Regions from separate parts of the Vreelandella neptunia genome, predicted to be linked through region 1. Evidence: predicted binding sites of a transcription regulator. Region 1 holds the regulator's gene; each other region holds the start of a gene.
The links. Region 1 encodes PhoB, which activates phosphate uptake and scavenging genes when phosphate is short. Its sites were predicted from a motif close to TGTCATANNNNTGTCANA; they were not measured.
Positions count from the first base shown of each region.

Region 2: SR894_RS03245 (CYTH domain-containing protein) is a predicted target of PhoB. The motif match lies at 3,047-3,064, and genes of this name have one in related genera.
Region 3: SR894_RS02330 (esterase-like activity of phytase family protein) is a predicted target of PhoB. The motif match lies at 2,679-2,696, and genes of this name have one in related genera.

Region 1 is NZ_CP140255.1:4,769,849-4,775,350, reverse strand. It holds gene SR894_RS22080 (LysR family transcriptional regulator) at 1-109, opposite strand, end outside; gene SR894_RS22075 (hypothetical protein) at 188-544, opposite strand; gene SR894_RS22070 (HU family DNA-binding protein) at 544-816, opposite strand; gene SR894_RS22065 (NAD(P)/FAD-dependent oxidoreductase) at 925-2,115, opposite strand; gene SR894_RS22060 (chorismate--pyruvate lyase family protein) at 2,254-2,817, shown strand; gene ubiA (4-hydroxybenzoate octaprenyltransferase) at 2,853-3,743, shown strand; gene phoB (phosphate regulon transcriptional regulator PhoB) at 3,855-4,544, shown strand; gene phoR (phosphate regulon sensor histidine kinase PhoR) at 4,547-5,502, shown strand, end outside.
Region 2 is NZ_CP140255.1:681,394-686,895, forward strand. It holds gene SR894_RS03230 (L-threonylcarbamoyladenylate synthase) at 1-172, shown strand, start outside; gene SR894_RS03235 (5'-nucleotidase, lipoprotein e(P4) family) at 363-1,139, shown strand; gene SR894_RS03240 (ion transporter) at 1,188-2,075, opposite strand; gene SR894_RS03245 (CYTH domain-containing protein) at 2,127-3,026, opposite strand; gene SR894_RS03250 (TIGR00153 family protein) at 3,164-3,844, shown strand; gene SR894_RS03255 (inorganic phosphate transporter) at 3,855-5,120, shown strand; gene argA (amino-acid N-acetyltransferase) at 5,307-5,502, shown strand, end outside.
Region 3 is NZ_CP140255.1:474,800-480,301, reverse strand. It holds gene SR894_RS02335 (carbon starvation CstA family protein) at 1-186, shown strand, start outside; gene SR894_RS02330 (esterase-like activity of phytase family protein) at 415-2,586, opposite strand; gene bfr (bacterioferritin) at 2,933-3,415, opposite strand; gene SR894_RS02320 ((2Fe-2S)-binding protein) at 3,607-3,813, opposite strand; gene SR894_RS02315 (RDD family protein) at 3,972-4,445, opposite strand; gene lptG (LPS export ABC transporter permease LptG) at 4,511-5,502, opposite strand, start outside.

The sequences.
Region 1 (5,502 bases):
GCCGACTTACCGCCGAGGGAGCAATATCCAAGCGCGCCGCTGCGCGGCGCACGGAGCCAGATTCAAGGGTAACGCGGAAGTAAACGAGGCGTTGATGAGGTATGTCCATCGATAGCTTTTATACCTCTACCTTGTTCAGCCTAAATTTATTTAAACTAAGCCGCTACCCTATGCCAATCGTAAGCCGCTACAAATACTTGAGTAGTTTTTGCAGCTTATTCATATCGGCGGAATCACCCACCAAGCGCACGCTGCCGTTCATCATGCCGTCGAGAAAGGCCTGCTGGGTTGGCTTTTTGAGCACTTTCAAAGCGGTATCCTGATCACGGAAGCGTAGCTCCAGATCTAAGTCCACGGGCAGCCCTTTGCCGGTACTGACACTTTTCGGCGTCATCCGGTAGTGGCGGGCAATGCTTAGATCTTCCGTGGCAATTCCCCAGTCCAGGCCGCGCATGCGTTCTAACTGTTCGCGAAAGCGCGGTTTGCGGCGCAGGGCGCGTTTGAGCAGTACGCCCAGCAGCCACAGCGTCAGCTTGAGCTTCATTAGGAAACGGCGTCCTTGAGTCCCTTGCCTGGCTTAAAGGCAACGTTTTTGCTGGCCGGAATCTGCAGCGGGGCACCGGTTTGCGGATTTTTGCCGGTACGCGCTGCGCGCTCACGTACCGTGAAGGTACCAAAACCAATCAGCGCGACATCTTCGCCCTTGGCACAACTGTTGGTGATCTCATCCAGAATGACGTTCAGCACCTGACCAGCTTTATCTTTGGACAGGTCGGCACTTTCAGCGATGGCTGCAGCGAGTTCAGGTTTGCGCATAAGGAATCTCCCCTTTTTAAAAGAAATCAAACATCAAACAAATGCATGTTGTTGGGTGCGTAGCCGATTAGGATAGCTTCTCTAGCCTAGTCGTGAACGCGACGAAAATCAGCCTAGCAGCGCAGGTGCTGCTCTGGAAAGCTCCACTTTCCTTCTCACGCAGCCGCCTGTCAACGCAAAACCAATCAAACGTCCGTCTTTATTTTCAGCCAAGGCACTGATATCACCGCCTTCGCCTTCAATTCGCCAGCGTTCGGGCGTGGTGGTTGGCGGGTAGGCCACGACTGGCAGCAGCGGCGTTTTAACCACTACCGGCCAGGCGCCAAAGCTAACCGGCGTGGGGGTGCCCGAAAGCGTTGCCGCCAGTGCCTTAGCGCTGGCTTGCAGCGGCTGAACGTACATGGCATTAACGCCGTCTACGCAGGCTACATCGCCCAGGGCGTAGATATTGGGGTGCGAAGTACGCAACTGGCGGTCAACGACTATACCGCTAGGCGATACGCTTAAACCCGCTGATTCGGCAAGCGCCGTGCGGGGGGCAAGGCCGGTTGCCATCAGCACGAGATCAGCGCTGACGGTGTCGCCGTTATCCAGGCGTAATACGATGTCTTCGTCGCTTTCGGACGTAATGGAATCAATCGAACGGCCAAGGTGAAGATGGATCCCTGCTTCGCTAAAGGCATCGCCCAGGGCGTTTCCTAAAGGCGGTGGTAGCAAGCGAGGAAGCAGGCTTCCTTCAGGGGCGATGACGCTGACGTGATGGCCGCCAGCGTGAAGATCGTTGGCAAATTCACAGCCGACCAGCCCCGCGCCAATAATCGCCACCCGTGCTGGGCCATGGCCTAGTGCCGAGTGAAAGTGGCGGTAGTCGTCTAAGTCGTTGATGGCGAAGCAGCGTGGGGCTACGCTGGGCTCAAGGCTGAAGGGCAACCGTGGTGCAGCGCCAGTGGCCAGCACCAGTGTGTCGTAGCCGAACACCCTGCCGTCTTCAAGAAGAACGGTTTGGTTATCCACATCCAGTTCGTCTACCTGGGTGTGGATAACCATCTGGGCATTTAGCTCTTCGCCTAGTTCAGCAGCGCTGCGCTGGGCTAATTTTTCGGGCTCGAGGCCCTTGGCGAAGCCGGTGGAGAGCAACGGCTTGCTGTAGTCATCGCCGCTGTCAGCGCTTACCAGCGTGATTGAGCGTTGGTCGCCCAATCGGCGTAACACCCGGGCAAGGCCAACCCCTGCCATGCCAGTGCCAATAATCACCAGCGCAGCGTGAGAGGACGTTTTCTGTGTTTGGGTGGCGGGCATGCAGACACCAAAAAAAGTTGCTAAAAAAGGGTGCGAAAAAAGAGGCGCTAAACCGAGTCGTTAAAAAAGTCGCTGAAACAAAAGCCTTTCAGTGCTCATGTTACACTAGCCAACCCGTTAATTGCCCTGGAGAACTCGGTGACGGCTGCTGCTTTTCGGCAAAATCCTCTATTTTCCCGCTGGCGCCCGATTGATGCGGCGCGGCCTGCGATGAGTGCTTCCTGGTGGCAGTGGGTCGCCTCCACCGACTCGTTAACCGCCCGCTTAATGGTCGCGGGTGGAGAGAAGCCGTTTCGAGTACGGTTGCTACATCAGGGCGTCGGCTGGCCGCGCCAGGATGAGGCTCAGGCGCTGGGCATTGGCGCCAAGCGCTACGCTTGGCTGCGGGAAGTGGCGCTGTGCTTGGATGAAACGCCGTGGGTAGTGGCTCGCTCGGTCGCCCCCCTCACGCAGCTAAAGGGCCAGCGTTTGGAGAGTTTGGGTGAGCGCTCGCTAGGCAGTTGGCTATTTCGACAGCCAGGTTTAGTTCGCGGGCCTTTGGAAGCGACGAAGCAACCCCCGCATTTTATTAGCGTGAATGGTATCGATGGGAGTTGTGCCTGGGGAAGGCGCTCCGTCTTTTATCACGGCGGCCTGTCGTTATTAGTGCAAGAGTATTTTTTGGGTGCGATGGCAGATGATCTTGGCCTGCCTTCGCGCTAGGCTAGCGCCTGCATCTTATTCTTCGTGAGGTAAGCATGGATCGTTCACTGTTGCGGCCGAAGGGATGGGCTCGCGTGGCAGATTTTTTACAGCTGATGCGCTTGAATCGGCCGATAGGCACATGGCTTTTGATGTGGCCGACGCTGTGGGCCCTTTGGGTGGCTGCGGAAGGTGTACCAGGACGAAATGTGCTGCTGATTTTTGTGGCCGGCGTTTATGTGATGCGTGCCGCGGGCTGCGTGGTCAATGACTATGCAGATCGCCACTTTGACGGGCATGTGAAACGCACAAAACATCGTCCGCTAGCGACAGGCCGTATCAGCGAAACCGAAGCCCAGCTACTGTTTATCGCCCTGGTGGCCGCTGCGTTTATTCTGGTACTACTGACCAACTGGTTTACGGTGCTGCTCTCGCTGGGCGGTGTGCTGCTGGCGATTATTTATCCGTTTATGAAGCGCTATACCCACTTTCCTCAGGTGGTGCTGGGCGCTGCGTTTTCTTGGGCGATTCCGATGGCGTTTGGCGCCGTGTTGGGCCACGTGCCGTTGGAGGCATGGCTGCTATTCTGCGCTAATGTATGCTGGACAGTGGCCTACGATACCCAGTACGCCATGGTCGATCGCGACGATGATTTAAAAATTGGCATTAAATCAACGGCCGTGCTGTTTGGAAATGCGGATCGTTTGATGATTGGCTTACTCCAGGTAGCCACCCTGGGATTGCTGGCCTGGGTAGGCTGGCGGGTTGGTTTAGGTGGTTTCTTCTGGCTAGGGCTTGCGGCAATGGCGGCGACTTTTCTGCATCAGCAGCGCTTGATTCGCGACCAGGAGCGGGATCCCTGCTTCCAGGCTTTTCTCAATAATCACTGGTCGGGACTGCTGATTTTTGCCGGTATTGCGCTAAGTTGGTGGCCTGTGGCTGGTTAATCGCGGCGGTTGTCATGTAACTGTCATCAAGTCATGGTGTTATCGTCACTGACATGTCATTGAACTGTTTATCTTTGAGCAAGTTTTCTTTGGACACCGTGAGGCTCTGGTATGACCGCCAAGACCGTTCTGATTGTCGATGATGAATCATCGATTCGCGAGATGATCGCGGTAGCGCTGGAAATGGCTGACTATCGCGTGCTCGAAGCGGATAACGCCCAGGATGCTCATGCTATGGTGGTCGACCACCAACCCGATTTACTGCTGCTGGACTGGATGATGCCCGGCACTAGTGGTATTGAGCTGGCAAGACGTTTAAAGCGCGAAGAAGCCACCGCCGAAATTCCCATTATTATGCTCACCGCCAAAGGCGAAGAGGATAATAAAATTCAAGGGCTTGAAGCTGGTGCAGATGACTATATCACCAAGCCTTTTTCTCCCCGGGAATTGGTGGCGCGACTAAAAGCGGTGCTGCGTCGTGCGACGCCACGTGGCGTTGAAGATCCCATTGAGATTAACGGCCTGCTGCTTGATCCGGTGAGCCACCGGGTCAGCGCCCACGGCAAAGCGCTGGAAATGGGCCCTACCGAGTACCGGCTGCTACAGTTTTTTATGACCCACCAAGAGCGCGCTTACACACGCAGCCAGCTGCTTGACCAAGTGTGGGGGGGGAATGTGTATGTCGAAGAGCGCACAGTTGATGTGCATATTCGCCGTTTGCGTAAAGCCCTGGGCGAGGTGCATCAAAACCTGATTCAAACGGTTCGGGGTACCGGTTACCGTTTCTCTGCACGGGTGTAAATGTGCGTTTATGGAGTCGTGAGCTGTGGCGAATAGCGTGGCTGGCCACGCTGGGCACCTGCTTAGGCTGGCTGTTGGGTTCGGCCGGGCTGGGGCTCGCGGCAGGGCTTGCGCTATGCCTGTTTTACCACCTACGACAGTTGCGCGAGCTTTACCTGTGGCTCACGCTTAACCCTCACGATGAACCCCCTGCCGCCAGTGGAATGTGGGGCGAGCTATTCGATCGTTTATACCGCTATCAAAAAAGCCAGCGCATTACCCAAAGCCGTCTGCGCGCTACTCTGGCGCGTATTCAAGAGTCGTCTGAAGCGATGCGTGACAGCGTGGTTATGCTTGACCGCCACGGCGACCTGGAGTGGTGGAACAGTGCTGCTACCGCCATGCTGGGGCTACAAACGGCCCATGATCGTGGTCAACACATTACTAACCTGCTGCGCGACCCAAGCTTTATCAGCTACTTTAATGCGCGTAATTACAGTGAGCCGTTAACGCTCACTTCGCCGATTGATGAACGGCGAATCCTGCAATATCAAATTACTCTCTATGGTGACGACGAACGCTTGGTGATGGCGCGCGATATCACCCGCTTGCATCGCCTAGAGCAGATGCGGCGCGACTTTGTCGCCAACGTCTCCCACGAGCTGCGCACCCCTCTGACCGTTCTATCAGGTTATTTGGAAACCTACAGTGATATCGCCGATCAGCTTCCGCCGCGATTGGGTCGCAGTGTCCAGCAAATGCAGGAGCAGACCCAGCGGATGCAGAATCTGGTCAACGATTTATTGCTGCTCTCGCGTTTGGAGATTGACCAAGGTGGGCAAGATCATCATCCGCTGTCACTTGAGCCTTTACTGCAAAGCGTGTGTGCTGACGCACTAGCCTTATCGCATCAACGCCATACCATCACCGTCGCACTTGAGAGCGATGCGCGGCTGCTAGGCAGTGAGCAGGAAATTCG
Region 2 (5,502 bases), 860 kb from region 1:
CCTGCCCATGAACGATCCGGAAGAGATCCGCGAACGTTTTGGCGCCCACCTGGATGCGATTATCGACGGCGGCGCCTGCCATTTAGACCCCACCAGCGTCATCGACCTGCGCGAACTGCCGCCGAAAATCATCCGCGAAGGGCGCGGCGATATCTCTCCTTTCGTCGTTTAAAAGCACACTTCAAGGCAAATCCCCGGTTCCTAGTATTAGCGAACGGGGGATTTTCTGACGTTTTAGTTATTTGATTGTTCAATGAAAATAAAATATGATCCTAACGGTTCTTTTCGATAATAAATCGTGATCCTTTAAGGCGAGGAATCGCCTCGTCTTTTTGAGATTGCCCAGCCCAGGAGATCATTCAATGACGATGCCATTCCCTTCTCGCCTCTGCACCCTTGCAGCCCTAGCCAGCCTTGCCGCTTTACCGCTGACCAGCCACGCGGATAGCGATGACGCAGAAATGTGTGCCCAGGAAGCCTATGCAATGGGCCTGCGCTATCAACAGCAGTCTGCTGAAGCCGCTGCTCTGCAGCGTCAGGGTTTTGCCCTCGCCACCTACCGGCTTGAAGATCAGATTGAGGCGCATGGCGGCAGTGACGACTTGGCGATCATTACCGACCTGGATGAAACGGTGCTGGACAATAGCCCGCTGTTGGTTCGCGACATGCAGGCATGCCACGACTACACCACCTGGGATACATGGAAGCATTGGGAACGTGAAGGCGAGCCGCGTTTAATGCCGGGGGCTAAAGCGTTCCTGGATTACGCGGATGAGCAGGGCGTGGCCATTTTTTATGTCTCTGATCGCTACCAGGAGAACGAGGCCGACACTATCGCCACCTTGGAAGCGCTAGAGCTGCCCCAGGTCTCTGAACAGAGCGTGATGTTGCTGGGGCCTGCCAAGGCGGAGCGCCGCGCGGAAGTGGTGGATAACCACACGCTGGTGATGCAGCTGGGTGATTCCCTTCACGATTTCGCAGGTGACTTCGCGGGCGCCGACCTTGACCAGCAGCATGCGCTTGTGGAAGAGAATGCCGAGCGTTTTGGCAACGACTGGATCGTGTTCCCCAACGCTACCTATGGCGCCTGGAGCGAGGCTGAGTTAGACGCCTGGGAAGCCCCGCACGAAGTGGAGTGATCGATTAAGTAACTACTCCGTTCCGCGCCCCTGGTTTGGCTATCTAGTTTAGCTGTCCTGGGGCGCATTTTTGTCGACGTCTTTTTTGCGCGGGTCTTCGCTGTCTTCGTCTAACCAAGTGCCGCAGCGCAGGCAGTAGCGGGCGCGTTTTTCATGGCGTTCGTGACCGCAGCCGGGGCAGGCTTCTTCTGAGTAACGCTCTTCACGGATCGAGCGAATCACCTGAGCGGAGAATACCCCCGTAGGCACGGCAATGATTGAGTAGCCGAGCAGCATCAGAATCACGGTAATGGATTTGCCCAGCGAGGTAGCAGGCACAATGTCGCCGTAGCCGACGGTGGTCATGCTGACGATAGCCCAGTACATGGACATGGGAATACTGGTAAAGCCCGCCTCGGGAGACTCTATGGTGTACATCAAGGCTGCGAAAAGCGTGATGACCATCAAGATGGCGCTAAAGAATAGCAGAATCTGACGCAGACTCCGTTTGAGTGCATCCAGCAGCAGTCGCGCTTCGCCGACAAACTCCATCAGGCGCAGAATACGAAAAATACGCAGTACCCGCAGCAGACGAACAATCACCAGTCCGTGGGCACCGGGTACCAAAAGCACTAGCCATGTGGGCAGCACGGCAATCAGATCGACGATCCCGTAAAAGCTTCTTAAATAGAGCGTTGGCTTTTCCAGGCAGTAGATACGTAGCGCCAGTTCAATGGTGAAAAGCAGCGTAAACGTCCATTCAAGGTAGAAAAACACTTCACCATAGCGTTCGTCATAACTCTTGATACTGTCCAACATTATGACCGTGACACTCATCAGAATGGCCACGATCAAGGCGATATCAAACGCTTTTGCCCCCGGCGTGTCAGACTCAAAGATGATATGAAATAGGCGGGTGCGTAGGCCTTCTGCACCGGGTGTTGGGTGAAAATTCATCGCATCATCCTGAAGTGAGCCTCAATGCTGTTCTAAAAAGGGTGTTAAACGCTAGCGTAGCGCGGTTTGGTACGCCAAGCGATGGGCGAGTGCCAATGCCGCTTTACCGTAGGCCTCCTTGGGCTGGCCGTGCGCATCGAGCGCGCCAGAAAGCGCCTGAGCATAAGCGCGTGCGGTGGCATCCAGTTCGGGGTGCTCGGCGAGGGTGGCCAGCGCCTGCTGAGCATCGTTTAGAAAACTGGCTTGTTGGCTGTCGTGGTAGGCGTCCAGCGCCAGCGTGGCACGGTGGAGCCACTCCGCCGGGGAGTGCGCTTCGGGGAGAGGCCAGTGTCGGGTGCTAAGCGCGTTACCACGGGCCGCTTTGCTACTGTCCGAGGGCCGTAGCGGCACCTGTTCAGCCAGGGTTAATGCCAGCGCCCACAGTGCTTCAGGCTCGCCGCCTTTTAATTCGAGCTCTGCTTCGCGTATCGGCGTGCGGTAGCCACCGCTAATAATTTCGCCTTCATCCAATACCAGCTCGATATGGCTCTCCTGACCTTGTACGCCCTCTTTTAGCTGCCAGCTATGCCGTGTGAAATCGGTGCTGAGTTGGGGAACGAGGGCATCTAGCACGCCGCTAAGCTCGCCTTGAAAAGGAGGGAGTTTGGCAATGGAAGCGAGATCCAACTGCGGGCCAGCCACCTGCCACTCCCACTCTTCGCGCTGGGAAAGACCGCCACCACCCTGGCCTGCGGTTTTTACCGTTTGCAGCACCTGGCCGTCTACTTGGCGAAGACGCAGCGCAATGCGAGCCTTGGCCAAATCACCCTGAGGGGTATCAAAGTAGGTATTGGTCAGCGATTGTTTATGAGCGGCGTGGGAAGCGAGATACGGGTGTTGAGTAAGCGCCGCAGGGCCTGTGGGGGCAAGGGCCAGCTTAAGTTCCACTTCCATGGGGTTTGGGCTTTTCATGATGCTCGCCACCTCGTTATCGTGACATTTAGATGAATATTTGATTACATTTGTGAACTTTTCATGACGGCGGCGGGCGCACTCTTTATACTGGCGCCGCCATTTCCCGGCTCCCCGAAAATAGGCTAAAAGGCATTATGGTTACCTCCAATCCTTTTTCTTCGATGTTTGGCCGCTCGCCATTCCAGCCGCTATTGGCCCATATCGTCAAGGCGAATGAGTGTGCCGATCAGCTGTTGCCGTTTTTTGAAGCGACCCTGGCTGATGACTGGGACAAAGCAGCTGAGCTGCGCGAAAACGTCACCCGTTTAGAGCATGACGCCGATACGCTTAAAACAGAGCTGCGTCTGAACCTGCCCAACACCATGTTTCTTCCGGTGTCGCGCTCTGATCTGCTTGATCTGATCAGCGTACAAGACAAGATCGCCAACAAGGTGCGTGACATTACCGGCATTATGCTGGGACGTAAAATGCGCGTGCCGGATGAATTGGCCGAGCCAATGCGCAACTACATCCGAACCAGCGTTGCTTGCGTGGCACAAGCGCGTCAAGCGCTGGAAGAGCTCAAGGATCTACTTGAGTCCGGCTTTGGCAAAAACGTCTCGGATGTGATGCAGAAGATGATCCGTGAGCTGCACACCCTCGAACACCAAGCCGACGACCAGCAAATCACCATTCGCCGCCAGCTGTTTTCGCTTGAAAGCCAGCTACCACCAGTGGATGTGATCTTTCTTTACAAGATCATTGAATGGGTTGGCGAACTATCCGACCGCGCCGAGCGCGTGGGTAGCCGTCTGCAGATCCTGACTGCCCGCTAAGGGGACTTTCATGCTGATTATTGCCCAGCACGGTGAAATTTTTATCATCCTGGCCTGTTTGTTTGGTTTTTTCATGGCCTGGGGCGTTGGCGCCAACGACGTCGCCAATGCCATGGGAACCTCGGTAGGGTCGAAAGCGATCACTATCAAGCAGGCCATCCTGATTGCGGTCATTTTTGAATTCCTGGGTGCTTGGCTAGCCGGTGGCGAAGTTACCAATACGATTCGTAAAGGTATCATCGACCCCGAGCTGCTACAGGGTGACCCGCAATTGCTTGTCTACGGCATGCTGGCAGCACTGCTGGCGGCGGGAACATGGTTGCTAGTGGCCTCCATGAAAGGCTGGCCGGTTTCCACGACGCACTCGATTGTCGGTGCGATCGTCGGCTTTGCGGTGGCAGGGTTAGGCCCTGCCACCGTGGACTGGGGCGCGGTAGGCAAGATTGCCGCCAGTTGGGTGGTCTCCCCCTTGTTGGCAGGCACCATCGGTTTCGTGCTGTTTAAATCGGTACACCACCTGATTTTCGAGGACGCCAACCCATTCACGGCTGCCAAACGCTACGTACCCGGCTATGTGTTTCTGGTAGGTTTCATCGTCTCGATGGTCACGCTGACCAAAGGGTTGTCCCACGTGGGGCTGGATCTAACCTTTAATCAGAGCTTGCTGCTGTCAATTCTGCTGGGTCTGGTGATTATGGGCATTGGCCTGATCATGCAGCGGCGTATCAAGTTTGAGCACAATGCCAACGACCACTTCGGCTATGCCAACGTAGAGCGTGTGTTCGGCGTGCTGATGATCTTCACCGCCTGTGCCATGGCCTTTGCCCACGGCTCCAACGATGTTGCGAATGCGGTTGGCCCATTGGCGGCAGTCATCAGCGTGGTGCAAACCGGCGGTGAAATTGGCGGCTCTGCACTGGTGCCCTGGTGGGTGCTGGTACTTGGCGGCGGCGGCATTGTAGTGGGTCTGGTCACCTACGGTCATAAGGTCATCGCTACCGTGGGTACCGGGATTACGGAGCTGACCCCCAGCCGTGGCTTTGCCGCTACCTTGGCGGCCGCTACTACGGTGGTGCTGGCCTCGGGCACTGGTCTGCCGATTTCCACCACCCACACGCTGGTGGGCGCGATTTTAGGTGTTGGCCTTGCACGCGGCATGGCGGCGTTGAACCTAAGGGTTATCGGTACAATTGCAGCGTCGTGGCTGATTACACTGCCCGCAGGGGCAGGTCTCGCGATTCTGTTTTTCTTTATGTTCAAAGGCATGTTCGGCTAAAGTTAGGCTCGAACGCTTTTAGACACCGATAAGCAATACCATCACAGCGGCATCTTCATGTTTATCTGCATTAGATTGAGCAGATTTGCATTTGAAGGTGCCGCTGTTTTTTGTGCTCTGGTAAAGTACTCCATTGGACGTAGTAAACGTTGGATTTTTCTTTCACCTGCTGCCGGAGAGCGGCCCTTGGATACGCGCTTCCCCTTTGTTGATTGGTTTCGTAACGCTTCCCCCTATATCAATGCCCACCGGGGGCGAACCTTTGTCATCTTAATTGAAGGCGAAGCCATGGCGTCTGGCCGAGGGGAACAGCTGATTCAGGATTTGGCGCTGCTGCATACTCTGGGTGTTCGCCTGGTCGTCGTGTTCGGCATTCGCCCCC
Region 3 (5,502 bases), 660 kb from region 1:
GCCTACGCGCCGATCGGTTTTGGTCTACCGCTGCAGCTAAGCTATGTGGTGGCCGCACTAGGTACGCTTCTTTGCATTGCGCTGTTTATGAAGCGTGTCCGTCGCCTAAGCCGGGCAACTTTTGCCGTTGATGAGCCGGTACTGAGCCAGTCTGTGGATAACGGTGAGGCGATTTCAGCTAAATAGTTAGGCGGCTCCAGAACGTTACCGCCACACTCTTTTCACAGAACGCTCTTCACAAGGCACTCTCCACACAAGAGCCACGCCACAAAAAAAGGGCACACATCATCCACATAACCTTGTTTGATGCGTGCCCTCGCTTTTTCTCCTATCTCTTTTATCCTATCTCTTCTCCCCTACTCCTTATGTTTATCGCTTCCATACTACTGCGGTATAGACGAATACTGGCAGGAACTACTCTAGCGGTATTGTCCAGAAGTAGGTCTCGCCGGAGCTATCGTCCACACCGTCGTTGTCGCTGACCAGCCAGGCGTTGCCAGTATCGTTAATCGCCATTCCCTCAATCTTGTCCACCACAAAGCCGTTGTAGCTGGCTAGGTCGGGAATCAGGTCGCGTACTAGCTGTTTCTCAACCACCGGCAGCTCACCGCCCAGCGGGGCGGGTTCCAAGCCATCCAGTGCAATGCGGGTCACTTGCTTGACCTTCGCCTCGGCGCCGATTTGGTTGTCGCGCTCGATCAGATACAGCCAATCGCCATGGGCGGTGATTTCGGAGAGGCCAATCCAACCCTGTTCCACGTTATCCAGCGGGTAATGAACAGCGCCCCACTCGCCACTGTCGATATCAAAACGCAGTAGCTTGACCATGCCTTCGGGGTCATCCTTCCACGGGCGCTGCACCGCCAGCCAGAGCTGATTATCAATCCGCGTAACGCCTTCTAATCCCCACTTCAATGCCTGTTGAGCGAGCACCTCGGGCAGTTCAATTCCTTGGATAATCTCGCCGTCGGAACCCACATGATAAAGGGTGTTGGCAAGGCCTTTGTCGTTACCTTCGGAAGCGACCCAGAAGCCACCTTCACCATCGGTGGTAATGCCTTCCATATCCAGCCCTAGCGCAGGCTCACCGTTGCGGGTCACGTCCAGCGCTGCCGTAATCCGCGCCGGGGAGGCTGAGGGGTCGATGGTAAAGATGCGCGGCTGGGCGCTGTAGAAGCTGTCGTTGACCGCATAAAGTACGTCGTCAGCGGCGACCAAACCGGAAAGTGCGCCCCAGCCTATCAGTTCATCGGCGCCCGCCGAGGTCAGGGTGGGATAGACCGCTGGCGCATCCTGATATTGATAAATCATGACATGGGCGCGGGGGCCGCCGTCTTCGCCCAGATCCCCTTCATTGGCGGTGGCTAACAGGCCACGGCTGGGAATCGCCACGGCGCCTTCGGGAGACAGGCCCGAGGGCAGTAGCTGGGTGAGCTGCGGTTCGGCCAGGTTGCTAACGTCATAAACGCCCACGAGCGAGCCGCGCTCGGAAAGCAGGAAGACATAGGGCGTATCTTCGAACACCGCAAACTCCATCCCCTCCGGCTCGCTGCCTTTGGCATCCGAACGCTTATCGGGGTAGTGACCCGCTTCAATCACCGCGCGCTCGAATGAAGTACCTGACTCGTATACCACCTCGCCGCGCTTGTTGAAGATTGTCCAGCCGCGCGCGCCGCCATCCATATCGCCTTCGTTGGCAATAGCGAAGTGGTCGTCGTCGATCCACTGCAAAGCGTCCGGCTCACGCAGGCGCTCGGCTTGCTGCTCGTCGAAAATCAGCGCACCGTCATCGCTGGCGTCAATGCCGTCCAGGTCAACAGTCCCGGCACTGAAATCCGCCACCACCTTTCCTGCGTAGTCGAGCACCACAAGGTGGTTGTTCTCCTGGACGGTGACGACGGTCTCACCCAGGGTGTTGATATCGACAAACTCCGGCTCGGGATCCTCGGGGGCGATCTCGGCGAGCCCGGTTACGTCGGCGTAGAGCAGGCTGTCGCAGTTAATCAGCCCTTCTGCATTGATCCTCACCAGTGCCACGGAACCGCCGGGCATCTGCGGTACACGTCCATCGCCGGCCTCTTCGTCGCGTTCGTTCTCAATGGCGACAGCGACAAAGCGCCCATCGGGTGCCACAGCGGAAGCCACACTATCGGGCTGCCCGTTCAGCGGGCAGGAGGAGAGTATCTCGCCACTGGTTAAATCGACCGTGCGCAACTCACCGGAAGGTTCGCTGTAGGAAGCCGATGTATTCACTCCGACATAGGCAATATTGCCGAGCACCGATACGGCCGTAGGCTCGCCGTCCATAACGATATTACCCAGCGGTTGCGGATGAGCCGGGTCGCTGATATCGATGCGCCCGATCACGCCCAGCGGGCTATCGGTATACACCAACGTCATGCCATCACCGGAGGCAGCAATGATTTCAGGCGCGGTCTCGCGTGTACGATCTTCGCCCTCGGCCATATTATCGGGAACCGCGAAGCTGGCGATGCGGTTGAAATATTTATCTGCCGCACCTGCCGCTTGCGTGGCGACCAGCATAGCAGCCAGCGCCAACAGTATTGGTCTGCGTTTGAGTATCATGATTGAGTTAATCCCTTGCTTAAGCTTCAGAAACGACTGACTGATTAGGTTATGAAACTTGCTTTGTCCGATTAACTATCCAACACCATGACGATGTCAGGCTTATGACACTCACTGGCTAAGTTAGCACCGCTGGCTATCGGCACACCTCAGCGCTAAACGCGGGTTGCCGCGAAAATGTTAGATGGATAAGTAGTGAAGGAAAATATAGGGGAAAAGGGAAGCGGGAAAATCGATAGGTTAAAGGAGACTTTAGAACGAAAGCAGCCAGTCAGTTAGCCCTGACTGGCTGCTTTTAGCTAGTTTTGGTTGCTAGCTTGTTTCTATACATACGCGCGATAGCGTTTTACTCGTCGCCTGCCATCTGCATTTGACGCTGCATATAATTCTGGATACCCACCTTGTCGATCAAACCAAGTTCCGTTTCGATGTGGTCGATATGGTCTTCTTCATCAGCAAGCAGGTCACGCAGCATATCGCGAGTCACGTAATCTTTAACGCTCTCGCAATAGGTGATCGCTTCAATGTAGTCGTTGCGGCCATCGTGCTCGATTTTTAGATCGCTTTCGAGCATCTCTTTGACGTTTTCACCGATATGCAGCTTGCCCAGGTCTTGCAGGTTGGGAATGCCTTCCAGGAATAGAATGCGCTCGATGATCTTGTCAGCGTGCTGCATCTCTTCGATGGACTCATCATATTCCCACTTGGCGAGTGCTTTTAGGCCCCAGTCTTTGTACATCTTGGCGTGCAAAAAGTACTGATTGATCGCAACGAGTTCGTTGCCGAGCGCCTTATTGAGATGCTCAATAACTTTCGTATCACCTTTCATAACGTCACCTTTTCTACTGTAATGCTGATGTTTAATCTAGTTTAGACAATACGATCAAGCAGTTACGTTTGGAGAGAAGTATAGACGTGCATAGCTATACTCCCAGCTTTCCTGAGAGTATAGATAAGGTGTTTAAAAGTTCAAGCAAATCATATATTTGCTAAAGATAACCCTAACAATAGTGATTCGCGTCACACGGCGTAGGCAAGCCCCATATCGGCTTCTTGGCGTGCTTCCTGAACGGCATCGCGGGTAATTGATTTAGCGAAGCACGCGCACTTACCGCACTGCGTTGCGCAGCCGGTTGCCTCGCGTACTTCTCGCCAACTGCGCGCTCCGTCGCTAACGTGCTGGCGAATCTGATGATCGGTTACTCCCTTGCACACGCAAACGTACATGGCGACACCTCATAAAAGTCATGAGATGAATGTAAATGATTCGCATACATCTTATCAAGTAGAAATGACTGCTTTTTGCTATCCATTCGTCTTAATAAGCAAGAGCAGCAAAATAACGTACTGGCGTAAAAGCACTTTTTACCCCATGCCAGCTGAAATTATTTTTTCGGCAAAACCACCGTTTGCGTGTTGGAAGCAATATCCGGCCAGCTACGTCGCTGTTGATCAAACAGCACCCATAAGTAGCCCAAACCAAATGCCAGTAGCGAGAGCCACGCCACCGCGCAGCGGATAAGGCACTGCTTCAAGCTCAGTGAATACCCGTCTACCGTTTGCACCCGTAAACGCCACGCCTGCATCCCCAAGGTCATCCCCCCGCGCGACCAGGAGAAAACAAAAAACAGCGTGACAAAAAACACCAGCAAGAGCTGCAAACTCAAAACATCGCTGGCCGTCGTGCCAATCTCTTCGGGCTGTTGACCAAGCACATAGCGGAAAAACAGCATATGCACGACGGTCACCGCAATCCAAATCGCGGTGACCAAAAAGCCGTCATACAGCATGGCACCCAGTCGTCGGCCAAGGCCGGCGGGCCATACGCTGTCCAACTGGGTAAAGCGTCGTGTTTGCATAGTTCTCTCGTGGTTTCTGGCTGTTTCTGGGCGATAAGAGGCAGAGCTGGCTAACCATGGCGGTATTAACCATTGCGACGTAGAAAGTAGATCCCGACCCCGGCGCAGGCCAGAGTCGGCACCAGTACGGCCCAGACGGGTGAAAAGCCAAATATCGTCGAGGCGGGCGCCAATAGATCCTGAACGTACTTAAAGCTCAGCCCGGTGATAACGCCGTAAAACACCCGTGTGCCAGCAGCCACGGTGCGCAGCGGGCCAAATACAAAGGAGGCGGCAATCAGCACCAGCGAGCCCATGGTGAGCGGCATCAGCATCTTCTGCCAAAAATACAGCAACGCCTGATCATTCTGTAGGTTCTGCTCTTCAAGGAACTGGGCATAGGCCCAAAGCTCGCTGGGCGCCTGACTCTCAATATCGCGCAGCAGCCTCTCTAGCTGGGTGGGGGTGAAAGAGGTGTCCCAACCCATGCTTGCCGTCTGGTCAGACTCGGTATGGTCGGCGAAAATGCGCGTGGTAGCGACGTTTTCCAAACGCCAGGCATCGTCTTCCCAGCGTGCGCGCTGAGCGTAAGTGGCTTCGACTAGCTGACGGTCATCAAAGCGATAGCGGGTTAAATCGAGCACTACATCATCGGCACGAATCGCCCCAAAACGGTAGACGCTGTCGCCCTCGATCTGCCAGCCGCTGCGACTGGTCAGCATGGCGCCTTCCCCCTGGAGTTTTTCCAGCCGCCACGCCTCGGCATACTGCTCGGTGCGCGGGCTGACATACTCGGCGACTAACAGCACTACAACGACCACCACCAGCACTGGCTTCATCACCCCCCATACAATGCGCGCCAGGGAACGCCCAGCGGCGCGCATAACGGTGAGCTCATTGCTGGAGGCCATGCTGCCTAAACCAATCAGAGCGCCAATCAATACCGCCACAGGGGCGTATTGATAGAATCGCCAAGGCGTGCGCATTAGCAAGTAAAGCAGTGCATCGAAGGCGGTATAGCCCGCCTGCACATCGCCTAAATCATCGATATAGGCGATGGTAATATCCAACCCCAGCA